Regions from separate parts of the Maricaulis sp. CAU 1757 genome, predicted to be linked through region 1. Evidence: predicted binding sites of a transcription regulator. Region 1 holds the regulator's gene; the other holds the start of a gene.

The links. The regulator LexA, encoded in region 1, represses DNA repair genes until DNA is damaged. The targets are predictions, from matches to a motif close to ATGTTCCNCTTGTGTTCC.
Region 2: ruvC (crossover junction endodeoxyribonuclease RuvC) is a predicted target of LexA. The motif match lies at 1,884-1,901, and genes of this name have one in related genera.

What each region holds. Positions count from the first base shown of each region.
Region 1 covers NZ_JBTLRI010000002.1:482,214-490,251, forward strand. The annotation lists gene trpD (anthranilate phosphoribosyltransferase) at 1-860, shown strand, start outside; gene trpC (indole-3-glycerol phosphate synthase TrpC) at 862-1,677, shown strand; gene lexA (transcriptional repressor LexA) at 1,795-2,502, shown strand; gene ACXYMR_RS08595 (ComEC/Rec2 family competence protein) at 2,524-4,434, opposite strand; gene gltX (glutamate--tRNA ligase) at 4,670-6,100, shown strand; gene gltA (citrate synthase) at 6,128-7,432, shown strand; gene lpxB (lipid-A-disaccharide synthase) at 7,513-8,038, opposite strand, start outside.
Region 2 covers NZ_JBTLRI010000003.1:167,741-175,778, forward strand. The annotation lists gene ACXYMR_RS09790 (cupin domain-containing protein) at 1-359, opposite strand, end outside; gene ACXYMR_RS09795 (hypothetical protein) at 480-1,142, opposite strand; gene ACXYMR_RS09800 (hypothetical protein) at 1,169-1,657, opposite strand; gene ruvC (crossover junction endodeoxyribonuclease RuvC) at 1,948-2,448, shown strand; gene ruvA (Holliday junction branch migration protein RuvA) at 2,445-3,092, shown strand; gene ruvB (Holliday junction branch migration DNA helicase RuvB) at 3,089-4,150, shown strand; gene ybgC (tol-pal system-associated acyl-CoA thioesterase) at 4,223-4,684, shown strand; gene ACXYMR_RS09825 (nuclear transport factor 2 family protein) at 4,777-5,442, shown strand; gene tolQ (protein TolQ) at 5,607-6,275, shown strand; gene ACXYMR_RS09835 (ExbD/TolR family protein) at 6,278-6,712, shown strand; gene ACXYMR_RS09840 (cell envelope integrity protein TolA) at 6,723-7,520, shown strand; gene tolB (Tol-Pal system beta propeller repeat protein TolB) at 7,546-8,038, shown strand, end outside.

The DNA of each region.
Region 1 (8,038 bases):
AAGACATCGTCGTCGGAGCGCGGGCCCTGCGTGCCCGCATGACTCGCATCAGCGCCCCGACCGGCGCCATCGACACGTGCGGAACCGGGGGCGACGGCAAGGGGGCCTACAATATCTCCACGGCTGCCGCCATCGTTGCCGCCGGCGCCGGCGCCGTGGTCGCCAAGCACGGCAATCGCGCCGCCTCGTCGAAGTCCGGCTCGTCAGATGTGTTGGCCGCCCTCGGCCTGCAACTCGACGGCCCCGCCAGCCGGGTCGAACAGGCGCTGCAGCAAACCGGTATCGGTTTCCTGTTTGCCCCCGCCCACCATTCCGCCGTGCGGCACGTGGCACCAGTGCGCAAGGCCCTGGGGGTGCGCACCATTTTCAACCTGCTGGGCCCGCTCGCCAACCCGGCCGGAGTGACTCGCCAATTGCTGGGCGTCTATGACAAGCGCTGGCTGGAGCCGATGGCCCATGCCCTCGACCTGCTGGGCTGCGAAAACGCCCTTGTCATGTGCGGTCGGGACGGGCTCGACGAGATCACCACCACGACCACCACCGATCTGGTCGAGCTTCGCCACGGCGAAATTCGCCGCTTTACCTTCCACCCGGAGGAAGCCGGCATTGCGACGGCAAGCGAGGCCGACCTCAAGGGCGGCACGCCCGAGCACAATGCCGGAGCGATCCGTCTCATGCTCGACGGCAAGGCAGGCGCGTTCCGCGATATCGTCCTGGTCAATGCCGGCGCAGCACTGGTCGTGTCCGGTCACGCCGCGACGATCCCGCAAGGCGTGGAGCTCGCGGGTCAAGCCATCGACAGTGGCCGCGCCCGCGACGTGCTGGCCCGCCTGATCGCCATCACGAATGGAGAGGCCTGAGATGACGGCATCGACACCCGACACGCTGGCCCGCATCGAGCAATACAAGCGCGAGCACATTGAAGCGTGCAAAGCCCGACGCAGCGAGCCTGAACTGGCCGCCCGTGCCAATGACATGGTGGCCCCGCGCGGCTTCCACCGGGCGCTCGGCCATGCGCATCGCTCCGGCCAGTTGGGCCTCATTGCCGAGATCAAGAAAGCCAGCCCGTCAAAGGGCCTGATCCGCGCCGACTTCGACCCACCCGCCCTCGCCCGGGCCTATCAGGCAGGCGGCGCGCATTGCCTGTCCGTGCTTACCGACACGCCTAGCTTCCAGGGCGCCGACGCCTACCTCACGGCCGCCCACGACGCGGTCGACCTGCCAGCCCTGCGCAAAGACTTTCTCTATGATCCCTACCAGGTCACCGAAGCCCGCGCGCTCGGTGCCGACGCCATCCTGGTCATCCTGGCCGCCGTCGACGACGACACCGCCAGGCGCCTGATCGATGCCGCCGGGCGCTGGCGCATGGATGCGCTGGTCGAGGTGCACGACGAAGCCGAGATGGAGCGTGCCCTCGCCCTGTCCTCCCGGCTGATCGGGATCAACAACCGCGACCTGCGCTCCTTCGAGACCCGGCTTGAAACCTTCGAGCGCCTCGCCCCCATGGCCGGGCCGGATATCCTCCTGGTTGGCGAGAGCGGCATTACCGGTGCCGCCGACGCCCGCCGTCTGGAACGTGCGGGCGCCCGCGCCCTGCTGGTCGGTGAAAGCCTGATGCGTCAGGACGATGTGGAGGCTGCAACCCGCGCCCTTCTGGCCCCGCCTTCTGGTCATTGAAGGCCACCGGCAGGCGGCTTGACGCCGAAAAGGAACACTTATAGAACATACGAGCTATTCCCGGTTTGTTCCGCGCCTACTGCGCGGAACATGCCGCACGAAGTGAAGGGGCCCGACGTGCTGACGCGCAAGCAAAACGAACTTCTCCTGTTCATCCACAAACGGATTCGCGAGACGGGCGTTTCGCCGTCCTTTGACGAGATGAAGGGGGCCCTCAACCTGGCGTCCAAGTCCGGCGTGCACCGCCTCATCACCGCACTGGAAGAGCGCGGCTTCATCCGCCGTCTGGCCCACCGTGCCCGCGCCCTGGAAGTCATCAAACTGCCCGAGTCGGCGGCTGCCGCCCTGCCCCCGGAAGCCCAGGCTGGCGGCGCGGAGCTCGGTCCCAACGTCGTGCGTGCCAACTTCAACAAGTCTGCGGAACCGGAACCGCGCGACAGCACGGTGGAAGTACCGCTGCTCGGGCGCATCGCGGCCGGTGTCCCGATTTCCGCCATCCAGCATGAGACCGATCGTATCCCGGTGCCGTCCGACATGCTGTCCGGGGGCGAACACTTTGCCCTGACCGTCAAAGGTGATTCGATGATCGAGGCCGGCATCATGGATGGTGACACCGTGTTGATCCGGCGCTGCCAGTCTGCGGATAGCGGCGATATCGTGGTCGCCCTGGTCGATGACGAGGAAGCCACGCTCAAGCGGCTGCGCAAGAAAGGTGGCTCGATCGCCCTGGAGGCTGCCAATCCGGAATATGAAACCCGGATTTTCGGTCCCGACCGGGTCAAGGTGCAGGGCCAGCTGGTCGGCCTTATCCGCCGTTACCACTAGGCTTCTCTGACGCACCCTGTTTCAGGAGCGCTGCCAGGCACGCCCGTCTCCAGGCGGCCGGACGCGGCGTATGCGCGCCGGCTGCCCCTGCCCATCAAGCCAGACCAGGGCGGCACCGTGGCGGGCCAGATCCTCTCCGTCGAACATCAGCGCGTCGCAGCCACGCACGAGATGCGCCGGCACGACGAGCCGGGTGACGATAACGGTGCTGCGCCGGCAATCCTCTTCCAGCGCTTCGAAAGCGGCCGGCTGCGCAATCTCCAGCGGTCCGGCATGTGCCACGCAGCCCAGCTCATCACAGCGCCTCGGCATTGCCCCGGCCGGCTCACGCACCGCTTCACGCTCGAGAAAGACCCGCACGGCAAACCGGCCCCTCCGGCGGTCACTGACCTGCCACTCGCCGGCGGCATTGCGCGCCACCGCCACCGCACTCTCACTGACATAGAGGTCAGGCCCCGTCCGCGTCACCCAGCCCAACGCCACGACAGCCATCAGGCCAAGTCCCACCAGGCGGGCCCGCGCATCCCCGAGAACCAGCACCACAAAACCTGCCGCGTAGAGCACAAACACCCAGTCGGGGGCCGCCGCGACCGTCCGCAGCGCGCCTGGCCATGCGGCCACGGTGTGCGCCGCCCACAACACCAGAGCAATGCCCTGCCCCATCACCCAAAGCGGCAGGCCCTCAAGACCCATCGGCAGCAGGAAGAGCGACAGGATACCGGCCGGCATGACCACCAGGGTGAAGACCGGCATGGCCAGCATGTTGCCGGCCAGTCCGAAACTGGCGATGCGGTTGAAATGGAAGGCCGCGAACCCGCCGGTCGCCAGCCCGGCGATCAGGCTAGTCGATGCCAGACCCCCGAAAAAAAGCCGGAGCGGGCGCAAGGGAGCGAAAGGCGCTGCGGCCGGCCGATGCAATTGCCAGTGCCGCGCCGCCACGATCAGAGCGGCAACAGCGGCAAAGGACATCTGGAAACCGACCGAAATTACCGCCTCCGGCGTTCGCCCCAGCACGATCAGCAAGGCGATGGCGAGCGTGTGCAGGGACACGCCCCGCCGCCGCAGCAAGACGGCCCCGAACAGGGTCGCCGCCATGATGTAGGCGCGCTGGGTCGGGATCGCTGCCCCCGACAGGGCGAGATAGGCCGAGGCTGCCAGCAGGGCGATGAGGGCCGCCGGCCGCGACGCATCATGTGCCGCCGCCCACCCCGTTATCAGAGCGAGCCCGGCACGCACGGCGAAGAACACCCCGCCGGCCAGCAAGGCCATGTGCAGGCCCGAGATCGCCAGCAGATGCCCCAGTCCGGCATTGCGCAAAGCGTCCACATCGCGCGCATCGAGCGCCGAGCGATCGCCGGTCAGCAAGGCGGCTGCCAAAGCGCCGCGCCGGTCCGGCAAATGCCCGCGGATGCGTTCCGCGATCCGCCATCGCCAGGCGACCAGCCAGCGCGCGGGTGAGCCTTCCCAGCGCTGCGGCACCGGCACAGGTGGGGCTATGGCAAATCCGGTGCCGATCAGGCCGCGGCTCATGGCGTGGAAAGCGAAATCAAAACCGCCTGGGACTGCCGCTCCGCGCGGCGCGGCGAGGACCGCCCGCACCCGAACTGCGTCGCCGGGCAATAGATCCCCCGCCCGCCCGCGCACCCGGACGCGCAAGCCCGGGCCGTGATCGGGGACCCGTATGACCAGGCGTGGACGGCCGCTACCGGTGTGCTCGACGGCTTCCAGCCAGCCCTCGATCTCGACCGCATCGCCGGACGTTTCGAGCACGGGCTGGCGGCCGAGATACGCCAGCCGCACCTCACAGCGCCAACCGCCAAGCACCAGACCGAGGATCACAGGACACACCAGGATTGCGGCCCGAGTGCGCCTGGCTGCGACCAGCGCCAGTGGAGTGGCCGCCAGCGACACCACGAAGAGCAGCTGCTCCATACCGGACGGTTCCACCGGCCACACAAGGTGAGCCGTGGCCCCTCCCATGAATCCAAGCGCGAAGAAGATTACCGGGCTCAGCGAAGGAGCCCCGGCGAGCAGGTCCAGTACCGGGCGGACTATCCGCACCCTGAACGCGGGCCGGATCACATCGGGTCTGGCCACGACGCAGCCTTCGGTCTATCGCAAGCGCGAACATCCATGCTAACACGACTTTCCCTTTCCGCAGCGCAGCATGATCTCGCAAGTGCAACAGAAACCTTCTCAAATCCGGACGCGCTTTGCGCCGTCCCCGACCGGCTTCCTCCACATCGGAGGCGCCCGCACCGCCCTGTTCAACTGGCTTCTCGCCCGGCGTCACGGTGGCGAATTCTTCCTGCGTATCGAAGATACCGACCGGGCCCGTTCCACCCAGGCCGCTGTTGACGCGATCCTCGACGGATTGACCTGGATGGGCCTCGACTGGGACGGTGATGTCGTCTCCCAGTATGAACGCGCGGACCGCCACGCCGACGTGGCCCAGGAACTGCTGGCCCGCGGCCTGGCGTTCAAATGCTATCTGACCCCGGACGAAGTCCAGGTCGAGCGCGACGCCGCCTTTGCCGCCGGCCGGGCCCTGCGCTCGTCCTGGCGCGACCGCGACCCGGCCACCGCCCCGGCCGACGCGCCCTATGTGGTCCGTTTCCGCGCGCCCGACAGTGATGTCGTCGTCGACGACGCCGTGCAGGGCCAGGTGCGCTGGGCTGCCAAGGAGTTTGACGATCTCATCCTGCTGCGTTCCGACGGCTCGCCAACCTACAATCTCGCCGTTGTTGTCGATGATCACGACATGGGTATCACCCACATCGTGCGCGGCGATGATCACCTGGTGAATGCCGGTCGCCAGAGCCAGATCTACGACGCGATGGGCTGGGTCCGTCCGGTATTCGCGCATGTACCGCTGATTCACGGACAGGACGGCAAGAAGCTGTCCAAACGCCATGGGGCCCTTGGCGCCGAGGCCTATCGCGACATGGGCTACCTTCCGGAAGGCCTGCGCAACTACCTGCTGCGTCTGGGTTGGTCGCATGGCGACCAGGAAATCTTCTCCGATGAGGAAGCCCGCGACGCCTTCGGTCTGGACGGGCTGAACAAGGCCCCGGCCCGAATGGACATCGACAAGCTCAATCATATCAACAGCCAGCACATGCTACGGGCCGACAATCAGCGTCTCGCTGACCTTGTCGAGCCCTTCCTGGCTGGGCTAGAAGACCGCATCGAGGAGACCGAGACCGTCCGCGAACGCCTGCTGGTGGCCATGCCGGTGCTGAAAACCCGCGCCGCGACACTGGAAGAATTGGCCGCCCAGGCCTACTTCCTCGTCAGGCCCCGACCGTTCGCGATCTCGGGCAAACTCGCCAAAGCCTTGAATGACGAGGCAAGACAGCGTCTTTACCGGCTCTTCACCCGACTGTCCGAAATGGATGGCTGGACAGAGGAAGCGCTGGGTACGGAATTGAAAGCCTTCGCCGAGGCCGAGGATGTCGGTTTTGGCAAAATCGGACAGCCGCTGCGCGCAGCACTGACCGCAGGAGCACCCGCTCCCGACCTGGCGCAGGTCATGGCCTTCATCGGCCGCGACGAGGCGCTGGAGCGTATCAAGGACCAGATGACACCCGTCAATTGACGGCGGTCGCCACCAGGGGATGAGATGATGCAAAACAAAGCCAAGCCGAACGGAACGGCGACCCTTAACTATAACGGCAAGAGCCTGGAACTGCCGATCCTCTCCGGTGAGATCGGGCCGGATGTCATCGACATCCGCAAGCTCTACGCCCAGACCGGAATGTTCACCTATGATCCCGGCTTCACCTCGACCGCGAGCTGTGAGAGCCAGATCACCTATATCGACGGCAATGAGGGCACGCTGCTCTATCGCGGCTACCCGATCGACCAGTTGGCCGAGAACTCCAACTTCACCGAAGTCTGTTACCTGCTGCTGCACGGCGAACTGCCCAAGCCGCAACAGTTGGACGATTTCGACTGGACGATCCGCCGCCACTCGATGCTGCACGACCAGTTCGACCAGTTTTTCCGCGGGTTCCGCCGCGATGCCCACCCGATGGCCATCATGGTCGGCACGGTCGGCGCCCTGTCCGCCTTCTACCACGACTCGACCGACATCAATGATCCCGAGGCGCGCACCATTGCCAGCCACCGGATGATCGCCAAGATGCCGACCATCGCGGCCCGGGCCTACAAGTATGCCATTGGCCAGCCCTTCATCAGCCCGCGCAACGACCTCGACTATGCGGCCAATTTCCTGCGCATGTGCTTTGCCGTGCCGGCCGAGGATTACGAGACCAATGCCGTTCTGGCCAAGGCGATGGACAAGATCTTCATCCTGCACGCCGACCACGAGCAGAACGCCTCGACCTCGACCGTTCGCCTCGCCGGGTCCTCGGGTGCCAACCCGTTTGCCTGCATCGCGGCCGGTATTGCCTCGCTGTGGGGCCCTGCCCATGGCGGTGCCAACGAGGCGGCGCTCAACATGCTCAACGAGATCGGATCGGTCGACAAGATCCCGGAGTATGTCCGCCGCGCCAAGGACAAGAACGACCCGTTCCGCCTGATGGGCTTCGGTCACCGGGTCTACAAGAACTACGACCCGCGCGCCAAGGTCATGCGCGAAACCTGCCATGAGGTCCTGGACGTTCTGGGCGTGCGCAACGACCCGACCCTGCAGGTCGCCATGGAGCTCGAACGGATCGCCTTGGAAGACGAATATTTCGTCGAGAAGAAGCTGTACCCGAACATCGACTTCTATTCGGGCATCACCCTGAAGGCGATGGGCTTCCCGACCGAGATGTTCACCGTGCTGTTCGCCTTGGCCCGCACCGTCGGCTGGATCGCCCAATGGTCGGAGATGATCGAGGACCCGTCCCAGAAAATCGGTCGGCCGCGCCAGCTCTTCACCGGAGCCACGCCGCGCGACTACACCGCGCCGGACCAGCGCTGATTGGTCGACCAGATCTGACGCAGAAAAGGCCGCTCCCGTCCGGAGCGGCCTTTTTTATTGGTCATCGGCCCAGGTCGACGTCAGCCCTGCGCAAGTCCTGCCAGCACCGCGCGCGCCGCCCGCTCGCTGGCCCGCCCCTCTCCGCGCATTCCTGCCGTCGTCTGACGCAATGCGTCGGTGACCGCAGCCCGCGCCTCCGGATCGTCAAGAAACGCCGCCACGGCCGCTGAGAGGCTGTCTGGCGAACAGTCCTGTTGAAGGAATTCGGGCACCAGTTCGGCATCGGCAGCCATGTTGACCAGTGAAATGTATTTCGGCTTGTACAGCTTGAGACCAGACAGCAGGAAATAGCTGAGCCCGCCCAGCCGGTAGGCCGTGACCGTCGGCACGCCTGCAGTGGCCAGTTCGAGCACGACCGTCCCCGAGCAGGCCAGGGCGACATCCGCCGCAGCAAAGGCGTCGGCCTTTTCCTGCTCGCTCACGACCACAAGATCGCCCAGCCCCGGATCGTCACGCAAACGCTCGGTGACCAGGTCGGACACCGATTCGGCAAGCGGCACGACGATGGCAAGATCGGGATAGCGCGCCTTGAGCAGCGCGGCGGCT
Region 2 (8,038 bases), on a different contig from region 1:
CGGCAGAACTCGCCCAGAATCGCGTCTGAATTATGGAGCTGGGGCAGGATGATTGTGGCGCCCCGCCGATACTGGTTGGCCACGCCGCCGCGATCGATGGTGCCGGTTTCGAAGGTGAAGTCCTCACGCCGGACCGGCGGTTCCGAGCGGGCCATGTCGAGTTGGTCGGAGGCCAGGATCTGGTTGGCAATAATGTCGTCGATGCGGTCGATTGAGAGCAGGCCGGCATAGCGCCGCGGATCATCTCGTCGCGCGAGCAGTGATTTCTTCTCGTGGAACTCGGAAAAATAGCGCTCTGCCGTCACGGGGCCAATGAGCGTGCCCAGCGGGTCAGTGAGCCAGGGGTGGTTCAAGGTCAAGGCGAAGAGCTCCGGGCTATGACAGGGTGGATCTGGCAGGCGCCGTTAACTGGGGGCGAAACCAGAGCGCCCCCCGGCGACGGCCAGGAATCAAGGGATTTCAGACGGCAGTTTGCGAGCTTAGCACCTGCGTCCGCCGCGGACTGGATCGGCGTATGAGCCCGTGTCGCTGTCCGTGCAATTGCCGTGGCTCCGCCCTCCGCCGACCGGGTCGGCGTAGGCGCCAGCATCATTGTCGGTATGCCCGCTGCCACCCCGGCCACCGCCGCTCGGATCGGCATAGGCACCGGAATCGCTGTCCGTGTATCCGGTGCCGCTGCGTCCGCGACCGGGCGGATCGGCATACCGTCCGCTGTCGCTGTCGGTATATCCCGAGCCGCGACCACCGCGGCCGCGCCCGGATGGATCGGCATAGGTCCCTCGGTCATTGTCGGTAATGCCGCTGGAGCCGCGTCCCCGGCCGGGCGGATCGGCGTAACTGCCGGTGTCACTGTCGGTGTGGCCTCCACCGCGACCGCGCCCCACAGGGTCCGCATAGGCGCCGCTATCGGCATCGGTAACGCCTCCGCCGCGGCCATTCCCGGCGGGGTCGCTGTAGCGGCCACTGTCAGTGTCGGTATAGCCGGTGGTGCCACGTCCGGCACCGGCGGGATCGTAAGGGTCCGCATCGGAATAGCCGGTGGTCGCACAACCGGAGACGACGCCAGCCGCCCCGGTGGCCAGTGTGGCCCCGGCGACCCGGGTCAGGAATGAGCGCCGACTCAGTTTTCCACGTTTGGCCATCCGGCCCTCCCTGAATGATCCGGCTTCTAGCAGCGACGACCGCGGCCGCCGGGGTCTGCATAGCTGCCGGTATCGCTGTCACTGCAACTCCGCCCGCCGCGGCCATTGCCCACGGCGTCCGCATTGCCTCCCGTGTCGCTGTCGGTAATGCCGCTGGAGCCCCGGCCATTGCCGGCCTGATCGGCATAGGATCCGCTGTCGCTATCGGTAATGCCGCTGGTTCCGCGGCCATTACCCGCCTGGTCCGCATAGCTGCCGCTATCACTGTCGGTGAGGCCGGTTGCCCCGCGGCCATAACCGGCACGGTCGGCATTGGAGCCGCTGTCGCTGTCGGTTCTGCCGGTGCGGCCATAGCCGGCACTGTCGGCATAGGAGCCCGTGTCGCTGTCGGTTTGCCCGGTGTAATTCTGCGCCTGACTGGCTCCGGTCACGACGGAAGCGGCACCGGTTGCAACGGCGGCTCCGGCAACCCGGGTCAGGAATGAGCGACGGCTCAACTTGCCTTTTTTAGCCATGATATTGGTCTCTCCCCTTTATACGTGCCCGGCTCGTACGAGGGACAAGCACGCTATTTCAGAAGTTTAATCGTCGCGAGCGTCACTGGTCAAACAAATGCCGAAATAATAATTTCCCTTCTTTCCAGGACTTTGTAAGCGCAGTTGAGATCGTTTCTCATCAGTATTGAGACTGATTATCGTTCGTGGCCGCTATGCCGTGGCGCTGCAGTCCAGGCCGGGCGCCGCGTTCCCGTCTTGTTCCGGTGGGCCAACCAGTGCTAAGGCTTGTTCAAGGACAAGGGGGCGGCATGAGTGCAGCGGTCAGAATTCTCGGGATTGATCCCGGCCTGCGCAGAATGGGCTGGGGCGTGATCGAGGTTGAGGGAAGTCGGCTCAAGGCCGTGGCGCATGGCGTCGTATGTCCGCCGGTCCAGGCTCCCCTTTCGGACCGTTTGTCGCATATTTTCAGCGCAGTCAGCGAGTTGGTCGTCAGCCATCGCCCGCACGAGGCGGCAATCGAGGAGGCGTTCATGGCCGCCAATGCCTCTTCGGCCCTGAAGCTCGGTCATGCCCGCGCTGCCGCGTTGCTGGCCCCGGCCCAGATGGGCCTGCCGGTGGCAGAGTACGCGGCCCGGCTGGTCAAGAAGGCCGTGGTCGGGACCGGCGCTGCCGGCAAGGACCAGGTCGCCGCGATGATTGGTGTGTTGTTGCCAGGCACGGATGCCAGGGCGGACGCTGCCGACGCGCTCGCCATTGCCATTTGCCACGCTCACCATCGTACCCAGCGCCGACTCGGGAGCGCAGCATGATCGGACTGCTTTCCGGTGTGGTCGCGGCGCTCGGTGCTGATGAGCTGGTGCTTGACGTGAACGGGGTTGGCTATCTCGTGGGAGCCGGCTCGCGCACCCTGGCGCGACTTGAGGTCGGCCAGGGCGTGACACTGCACATCGAGACCCATGTCCGCGAGGATGCCTTCAAGCTGTACGGCTTCCTGGAGGATACCGAACGCGCCTGGTTCGTGCATCTGCAGGACGTCCAGGGCGTTGGCGCCAAGGCAGCTTTCGCCCTTCTGGATGCCGTGCCGGTGTCGGAAATTGCCAATGCGGCGGCATTGGGCGACAAGTCGACCTTTGCCCGCGCCAAGGGCGTTGGTCCGAAACTGGCAACGCGGATCGCCACCGAGCTGAAGGACAAAGCGCCGCCGACCGGCCGCAGCTTCTCCATCGGGCTGCCAGTGCACGACGCGCCAGAAACCGGTGCCGGCCCGCCGCCAGCAGCTTCGGCGGGCGAACCGCAAGTGCGGTCGCGCGAGGATGCCGTCTCGGCGCTGCTCAACCTCGGCTATCACGAGAGCCTTGCACGTCAGGCCGTGGCCGGCGTAATGCGGGCCCGGGGCGACGATGCCCCCCTCAATGAAGTGATCCGCCTGTCGCTCAAGGAGCTGGCACCATGAGTGCGACGCCACCGGAAGACGATGGCCGGCTGGTCGACCGCGATGCCCAGGCCGGAGACGGACGGGACCGGGCCCTTCGTCCGCTCAGCTTCTCCGATTTTGTCGGCCAGAAGGCGGCGATCGCCAACCTCAAGGTTTTCGTGGAGGCGGCGCGGCGGCGCGAGGAAGCGCTGGACCATGTGCTGCTCTCCGGTCCGCCCGGTCTTGGCAAGACCACGCTGGCGCAGATCGTCGCGCGCGAGATGGGTGTCGGCTTTCGCGCCACCTCCGGCCCGGTGATCGCCAAGGCCGGCGACCTCGCAGCCATCCTGACCAATCTGGAACCGCGTGACGTCCTGTTCATCGACGAGATCCACCGGCTGGCGCCGGCGGTTGAGGAGATCCTCTATCCGGCGATGGAGGATTTCTGTCTCGACCTGGTGATCGGCGAGGGGCCTTCGGCACGCACCGTGCGCATTGAGCTGCCGCCTTTCACCCTGGTCGGGGCGACCACAAGGGCCGGGCTGCTGGCGACGCCGCTCCGAGATCGTTTCGGAGTGCCGGTGCGGCTGGAATTCTATGACGAGGAGGAATTGGCCTTCATCGTCGGCCGGGCGGCGGCCAAGTTCGGAATCGAAGCCAGCCCGGACGGGGCGCACGAGATTGCCCGACGGGCCCGGGGCACGCCGCGTGTCGCCGGGCGGCTGCTTCGCCGGGTGCGGGATTTCGCAGAGGCGGAAGGCGCTGCGGCCATATCCCAGCCCGTAGCCGACAGGGCTCTCAAGCGACTCGAAGTCGACGCACTGGGGTTGGACAGTCTGGACCGTCGTTACCTGCGCGCATTGCTTGAGAGCTTTGCCGGCGGACCGGTGGGGGTCGAGACGCTGGCGGCAGCCCTGGCCGAGGCCCGCGATGCGCTGGAGGACGTGGTCGAACCTTTCCTCATCCAGCAGGGCTTCCTGCAGCGCACGCCGCGCGGGCGCCTCGCGACGGCCCGGGCCTGGGACCATCTTGGCCTGCCGGCGCCGCAATCCGGGACCACTCCGGCGACAGGCCAGACCCAGTTGTTCGGCAAATAGCTGTACCTAGGGCCTGACCAACCCGCTCCTGCCCACTCGACCCGGTTGGCCAAACTCGGATAGAGGGTAGGCATGACAGATGATCTCTTCCCAAATCCCGGTCGCTTCGGTGATGACAATGTGCACCGACTGCCGATCAGGATTTACTACGAGGACACGGACTTTTCGGGCATCGTCTATCACGCGCGATACCTGCATTTCTTCGAGCGCGGCCGGACGGAGAGCCTCAGAGCGCTGGATATCCACCACTCGGAGTTGGCGGAAGACGCGGCGCCACTGGCATTCGCCGTGCGTCGCATGAGCCTCGAATTCGATCGCGCGGCGCGCATTGATGATGTGCTTATTGTCGAGACCCGATATCGGCCGTCTCGCGGCGCCCGGTTGATGATCGACCAGCGCCTGATGCGGGAAGGCGAGTGCATCACGCGGGCCGATGTGGAGGCAGTTTGCATTGATGCGGTCGGAAGGGCCAAGCGTCCGCCGCGCTGGATGGTACAGCGCTGGGCCAGCCGGGTTATCGATCAGGCGATGTAAGGCGGTTGCGTAAGCAAACAAAGGTTGAGCATTGACCTGCAGTCGCTACCCTCTATTTCGGAACAAGCGATTCCGGCAGTGGGGCAGAAACCTTGGATGATCCAGTAGGCCGGAGCGCTCCGGTAACCGCAAATGGACCGGTTCCGGCCCCGCCACCCAATTTCGAGTTCGACGTGGTTCGGGTCCTCACGGATGGCTCGGCGACCTTCATTCACGCTATCCATGAACCGGAAAGTGAGGGCGATGTCTGGCTGACCATGAGTTTGGTGCGGGTCGGCAAGGGGGGGCGGATGCGCGTCCGCCGGCAGGTCACGTCGAGGTTTCGCACCGGTGATTGCCTGTGCCTGGCCCTGGCCGCGGCCAAACACCCGATGGGGGATCCGGCGGACAGCGAAGCCAACCGCGAAGTCATCCGAAATTTCGCCAGGGAAGTCGGCGTCGAGGGACGACTTGACCTGACCGACAAGTATGTGGACCTCGACGTATTCGTCTCGCACACCCCCGGCTCATGCTGTCGGCCGGAACGGCTCGACGACCTGATCGCCCGCCGCCGGCCGCGCGAGGGGCTTGTATATCATGGCATTGAGGACCTTGTCGCTCAGGGCAACTTCGTCGCGCTGTTCACCTGCTTCGACGAAAATGGCCAGACTTTCCGGGCCTGCGACTTGTTCCGCATGTATGGGGGGCGGGTGGTCGAGCACTGGGATGTCGTCGAGCAAGTCGAGTCCCACACGGTGGCGCACAATGATGACGACTGACCGACTTGCTGGGTTTTCACTTCCTGAAATTCGCCGCATTCGCTAGGCATGAGGCACGAGCCGTGGCAGTGAGGTGCCGGGGTGCGGCGGTCATGTCGCCGGACGGGGAAGATGTAATTCGGTGCCGGAGCCCGCATCCGGCCTGATGGCAAGGAATGTGTGTCATGGAATCAGGTGTGGTCGAAATCGCGCAGGCGGTCGAAGGGTTCAGTTTTTTTGCCCTGTTCATGCGTGCCGACTGGGTGGTCAAGGCGGTCATGGCGGTCCTCGCCTTCATGTCTGTCTGGTCCTGGGCCATTGCCATCGACAAGTCGCTGCAACTGCGCGGCCTGCACGCGAAGGGGCATGCCTTCGAGCGCGATTTCTGGGCCGGGCGCTCGCTTGATGCGTTGACCGAACAGTATGCGCGCAATCCGCGCGACCCGTTCAGCCGGGTATTCGCGGCCGGCTTGCGCGAATGGCAGGGTGAGCGCGCCGGCGGACGCGTGGCCAAGGCGGCCGGAGCCGAAGCCGGTCGGCAGATGACCAAGAGCGAAGGCGGTCTGGGTATCCTGGCCACCATCGCCTCGGCGGCGCCATTCGTGGGCCTGTTCGGAACGGTATGGGGGATCATGAACTCATTCCGGGCCATCGCCGCTTCCCAGGACACCAACCTGGCCGTGGTTGCGCCCGGGATCGCGGAGGCTCTGTTCGCCACCGCACTGGGCCTGCTTGCTGCCATCCCGGCGGTGATCTTCTTCAACGCCTTGTCGGCCAATCTGGCAAAGTACGGTTCGCGGCTTGACGGTTTCGTCGATGACCTGTCGGCCTTGGCGGAGCGGGAGTCGCGCTGACCATGGCTGTTTCACTCGATACGGGCGGCTCCGGTCGCGGACGGGCGCGCTGGAAGCCGAAGGCCGAGATCAACGTGACGCCATTCGTGGATGTCATGCTGGTGCTGCTGATCGTGTTCATGATCACCGCGCCCCTGCTGACCGTCGGCGTGCCCGTTGACCTGCCTGATACCGAGGCACGTAGTCTGCCGGCCGATGAGGAACCGCTGACCATAACCGTGACGTCGGACGGGCTGATCTATCTGCAGGAAACCGAGGTCGAGCTGCGCGAGCTGGCGCCCCGCCTTCGTGCGATTGCCGGAACCGGCTATGATTCCCGCATCTTCATTCGGGCCGATGGTGGCACCGCCTATGGCGACGTGGCGCAGGTCATGGCCAGCGTCAATGCTGCCGGTTTCAGGAATCTGGGCCTGGTGACGGACCCGATCGAGCCATAGCGGGATCACCGTGCGCGGCCTAGTTCTCTCCCTTCTGGTACATGTCGGCCTGCTGGCCGGCGGGCTGGTCTATCTGCCGCGGGCGGCGCGCATGGTGGAGCAGTCGCCGATTGTTCCGATCGAGCTGGTGACGCTTGCCGACACCACCAATATCCGTGCCGCGGCGCCCGAACCCGAGCCGGAACCTGAAGAAACGGTCGAGGATGAGATCATCGAGCCGGATCCGGCTCCTGAGCCCGAGCCCGAGCCAGAACCGGAGCCGGAGATCATCCCGGAGGCACCCGAACCGGAACCGGAGGTCGAGGAGACCCCGGCCGAGCCGGAGCCCGAACCTGAACCGGAGCCCGAAACGCCGCCGCAACGCCGGCCCGAAGCGCCACGCGAGCCGTCTCTCAACGACCTGCTCGGCAATCTGGAGCGCGAGGTCGCCGCGGCCCGTACCGAGACCGCGAGCGATGAGGGCCAGCGCGCCTCGGCAGGTGACGGGGCCCGGATGACGGCGACCATCCAGGACATCGTGCGCAGTCATCTGCGACGCTGCTGGCGCAATTCGCTTGACGCTCCCGATCCGGATGAGCTGGCCGTCGAAGTGACGCTGAGGCTCAACCGCGACGGTTCGCTCTCCGCACCGCCGCAACTGGCCGACCAATCGCGCATCCTCAACTCGTCCAATCGCTACTTGCGGGTAGCCGGCGAGCGGGCCTTGCGGGCGACCACGCAATGTGCGCCCTATCCCCTGCCGCCGGAACACTATTCCCAATGGCGTCAAATTACGGTCAATTTCGACCCGTCTCTTTATGATCGCTGATCCAGCAGTTCCGGAGTAGCCTCGCATGACCCGACTTCTCGCCGCACTCCAAGTCCTCGTTCTGGCCGTTCTCACGACCGGTCTGGCCCTCGCCCAGCAACCGCTGCGGGTCGATGTGACCCAGGGTAATCTCGATCCCCTGCCGATCGCCTTGCCAGACTTCATCGGCAACTCCGATGATGCCGCCGCGCGCGGGGCTGACATCACCCGGGTGGTGACGAATGACCTGGCCAGCTCCGGCCTGTTCGCGCCCATCGACCAGGGCGCCTACATCGAGGATATCGAGAACATCAATCTTCGCCCGCGCTTCGCCGACTGGCGGGTCATTGACGCCACGGCCCTGCTGGTGGGCAGTGTCGATGTCCAGGAAGATGGCCGCCTGGTGGTCGCCTTCCGGCTCTGGGACACGCGGCTGGAGGAACAGCTGCTTGGCCTGCAATACCGCACCGCCCCGGAAAATTGGCGCCGCGTGGCCCACAAGGTGGCCGATGCGGTGTATGAGCGCCTGACTGGCGAGA